2 regions of the Ligilactobacillus murinus genome follow, and region 1 is predicted to be linked to the other one. Evidence: predicted binding sites of a transcription regulator. Region 1 holds the regulator's gene; the other holds the start of a gene.
What was found. Region 1 encodes HrcA, which represses chaperone genes, less so after heat shock. Its sites were predicted from a motif close to TTAGCACTCNNNNNNNNNGAGTGCTAA; they were not measured.
Positions count from the first base shown of each region.

Region 2: a site for HrcA is predicted at 1,163-1,189, ahead of groES (co-chaperone GroES). Genes of this name have one in related genera too.

Region 1 covers NZ_CP023565.1:564,461-566,668, reverse strand. Annotated here, with positions in the region: gene dnaK (molecular chaperone DnaK) at 1-100, opposite strand, end outside; gene grpE (nucleotide exchange factor GrpE) at 124-699, opposite strand; gene hrcA (heat-inducible transcriptional repressor HrcA) at 729-1,757, opposite strand; gene ribF (riboflavin biosynthesis protein RibF) at 1,846-2,208, opposite strand, start outside.
Region 2 covers NZ_CP023565.1:293,547-295,754, forward strand. Annotated here, with positions in the region: gene CPS94_RS01435 (redox-sensing transcriptional repressor Rex) at 1-328, shown strand, start outside; gene CPS94_RS01440 (CPBP family intramembrane glutamic endopeptidase) at 366-1,004, opposite strand; gene groES (co-chaperone GroES) at 1,212-1,496, shown strand; gene groL (chaperonin GroEL) at 1,544-2,208, shown strand, end outside.

The DNA.
Region 1 (2,208 bases):
GGTTACCTTCTGGATTTGTAATAATTTTTGCTTCTTTACCTTCAAGAACAGCAACTGCTGAGTTAGTTGTCCCAAGGTCAATACCAATGATTTTTGACATTAAAAATTCACCCTTTTACAAAATTATTGTGCGACAACGACCATTGCTGGACGTAAGACGCGATCTTTTAACATATAGCCTTCTTGTAAGACTTGGACGATCGTTTCAGGCGTTTGTCCTTCTTCGACCGGTACTGACTTGACCGCTTGATGTTTCGTCGGATCAAATTCTTCACCCAACGAAGCGATCTTTGTCACATCATTACTTTGTAAGGCCTTGTCGAGATCTCTTGCAACGATCTCGATCCCTTGCTTGAGTTGTTTTGAACCAGCATCTTCAACTTCTGTTTGCAAGGCACGTGTTAAATTATCGACAACTGGTAAAATATCACGTGCTAGATCTTGACCTTCATAACGAAGAAGTTGCTCTTGTTCTTTTTTGAAACGCTTAGTCATGTTCGCCATTTCCGCTTCTGAACGGTAATAGCGATCTTCTAATTCATCATATTTTTTTTGCAGTTCAGCTAACTGATCAGTCAAAGCTGTGACTTCATCAACAGCTTCTTCTTTCTTTGGATCATCCACTGAATCATTTTTTACTTCAGTTTCATCCGGTGCTGTTTGCTCTGCTGCAGCATTCTTGATCTCTTCTTCTGCCACATCAACACCCCTTTTCCTATAAAATCAATTTAAAATTTTTGATAATAGTCATTTATTCTCTTAGTCAGTTCATCGCGGAAAACCGTGATCAGACCGATCATTTTTGAATATGGCATATTTGTCGGACCTAGGATCGCGATCGTTCCCTGTCCATGGTTACCATCATCAAAAGTAGCAGAGATCAAGCTGTAATTTTGTAGCAAAATGCTTGGTAGTTCATCACCCAACTTAATGGAGATCCCATCTTTAGTTGAGTCCACCAAACTGCCGATCCCTTGCGTTTGATCAACTAGAGAATATAGCGACTTTATCTGTTCAAGTGAGGCATCTTTGGAAAAATCCAAAAGATTCATCTTCCCCCCTACATAAACCTGTTCCTTAGCTGCACGGCTCAAGATATTACCAAAAACATCGATGAAACCAGCCGGTTGATGTAAATAACGATTCAAAAGGGGCAAACATTCATTAAGCCTGACGATCACCTGTCTTAGTGGCAGACCAACGACTTTATCATTGATCAGACGGATAACAGCTTCGAGTTCACTGCCACTTATCCCACTTGGCATCGTAAAAGTCTGACTCTCAACGGTACCGTCACTTGTTACTAAAATCACCATTACCTGTTGATTGCCAAGCTCTACAAGTCTAAAACCTTCTAAGCGTAGATCCTTAGCTTCAGGTTTGAGCGAAATAGCAGTATAACTTGTCAAATCGGATAAGATCTTAGCTGAAGTCGCTAGGATCTCATCGATCTTCTGAAATTCATTTCCAAAAGAGTTGCGAATATCATACAAAGCATTACGATCAAGTTTGCTAGGTTTCATCAAATTATCGACATAATATCGATACCCCTTAAGTGAAGGGATCCGCCCTGAACTTGAATGCTCCTTTGCAATATATCCTTGCTGTTCGAGAACCGCCATCTCATTACGAATGGTCGCTGAACTCACATGGACCGGTAATTGTTGTTGTAAAGTCTTCGATCCGATCGGCTGCCCCGCTTCTGTATAATTGCGGATCACAGCCTCAAGGATCAATAACTGTCGCTCAGTCAACACTACGATCACCTCTTTTAGCACTTAACACTCTGGAGTGCTAAGTCAATTATTAATATACACAACTCTTAGCAATCTGTCAAGCAGAGTGCTAATTTTCATTTTGAACATTAAGTAACGCTTCAGAATGCTGTTTATCAGCCTCTAATTGCGCGATCAATTCAGCGATACTATTAAATTTCACCATTGGACGCAAATAATTTTTCCAATAGACCGTTACTTTTTTGCCATAGACCATCGCAGAAAAATCAAAGAGGTTTACTTCTAACGTCTTAGCTAGGTCATCACCAAAAGTTTCATTATAGCCGATCGAAGCCATCCCGTGGTATCGTTTACCATCCAATCCTACTTCAACGGCATAGACCCCTACTGCTGGCAATTGTTTGGCAGGGCTCGTTTCAATATTCAACGTTGGAAAACCTATCTGTCGGCCACGCTCAAAGCCATGCACCAC
Region 2 (2,208 bases), 270 kb from region 1:
TAACTTTCACAAGAGCAATAACGCACGGATCAGTGCGGCTTTTGATATTGACCCAAAGATCACCGGTTTGATCCAAAGCGGGATCCCAGTCTATCCGATGGAAGATATGCAAGAGCAACTTCAACTACAGCAAATAGAGATCGCGATCTTGACTGTTCCAGCTGATAAAGCTCAGAGCGTGACGGATGAATTAGTTGCAGCCGGTATCAAGGGGATCTTGAACTTCACTCCTTTGCGGATCACGGTCCCTAATGATGTTCGCGTCCAAAATGTCGATCTAACTAATGAATTGCAGACTTTGATCTATTTTTTGCAACACTTTGAATAACTATGAAAAAGGATGTGTGGTGCACACATCCTTTTTGTTACCAAGCACTTATAATAATAAGCAAGTTCATTAAACTATGGGCTAAGATCGTGATGCGTAAGCGGCCCGTCTTAGCATATAGAAAACAAAGCACTAGTCCAATGCCAGCATAAGTCAGATAATGTCCGTCTTGATGAGCAAAACTAAAAAGCAAACTAGAGGCAAGGGCAGCTCCGATTGGATCGATCACGGAGCTAAGATTAGCAAATAAGGCCTTGCGAAAGACAAATTCTTCCATGATCGGAGCCAAGATGACAATATTTACCAGATAGTATGGATATTTGGTAAGGACCGTCAAAAGATAACCAGTATTAGCCGAATAACTGGGCTGTCCGAGAAGAGCGCTCTCTATATATGAACTGAGCCATTGCCACAAAATAAGCGCTAGTGTACCAAAGATAATGTAATAAATTTCTTGGCGAAGTGCAAGTTTTTTTGAAGTGCGCAAAAAACGATCCTTAAAAGAAAATTTATGCGCCAAGTAGAGCATCGTCCCACAACCAATGAGCTCTAAAACGGTCACGACTGGGTAATACCAGGCATTTTTGAAGATCATCCACAATAAAGGGGTCAAAGTCATTGTGCCACAATAGACACTTAAAATGATAAGTGAATTTAATTGTAACTTTTTTTTCATCAATAAAGATCCTAACTATAAAGTTTCATAGTTAGATTATATGTTTTTACCGCTATTTATTCAAACTAAATTCAAAAATATTTTAGCACTCTGGGGGTACGAGTGATAAAATGCTTGCAATTTAAAAGTAAAGTTAGTATAGTAATAGTTGTAATCGATTAGCACTCAAGTTGTTAGAGTGCTAAAAAGAATTTGGAGGGATATAACGTGCTTAAACCATTAGGAGATCGCGTGATTTTAGAGGTCGAAAAAGAAGGAGAAAAAACTGTGGGAGGGATCGTCTTAGCCGGCGGTGCTAAAGAAAAACCACAAACAGCTAAAGTTGTTGCTGTTGGTACGGGACGTATCCTTGATGATGGCAAAAAATTAGAAATGACACTTAAAGTCGGTGATGTTGTCGTTTTTGACAAGTACGCTGGTGCTCAAGTTGAATTTGAAGGCCAAGAATATTTAGTAATGCACGAAAAAGATATTCTTGCTGTTGTGGAATAAATATAGTAAGTAAACATTGAACTTAATTCGTATGAGGTGAATTGGAAATGGCAAAAGAAATCAAGTTTTCAGAAGATGCACGCGCAAAAATGCTTGCTGGTGTAGATAAGTTAGCTGATACTGTAAAATCAACGATCGGTCCTAAGGGGCGCAATGTTGTTTTGGAACAATCATACGGTACACCAACGATCACAAATGATGGTGTAACGATCGCTAAGGCGATCGAATTAGAAGATCATTTTGAAAATATGGGTGCTAAGCTTGTAGCCGAAGTAGCTTCAAAAACTAATGATATTGCTGGTGATGGGACTACAACAGCTACTGTTTTGACACAATCGATCGTTAACGAAGGAATGAAAAATGTGACGGCTGGTGCTAACCCAGTAGGTATCCGGCGCGGGATCGAGTTGGCTACTAAAGCTGCGGTAGATGCTTTGCACAAGATGTCACATAAAGTTGAATCTAAGAGTGATATTGCTCAGATCGCATCGATTTCTTCAGCTAATGAAGAAGTTGGTAAATTGATCGCTGATGCCATGGAAAAGGTCGGTAATGACGGTGTGATCACGATCGAAGAATCTAAAGGAATCGATACTTCATTAGATGTTGTCGAAGGTATGCAATTTGATCGCGGTTACCTTTCTCAATACATGGTAACTGATAATGACAAGATGGAAGCAGATCTTGAAAATCCATATATCTTGGTAACTGA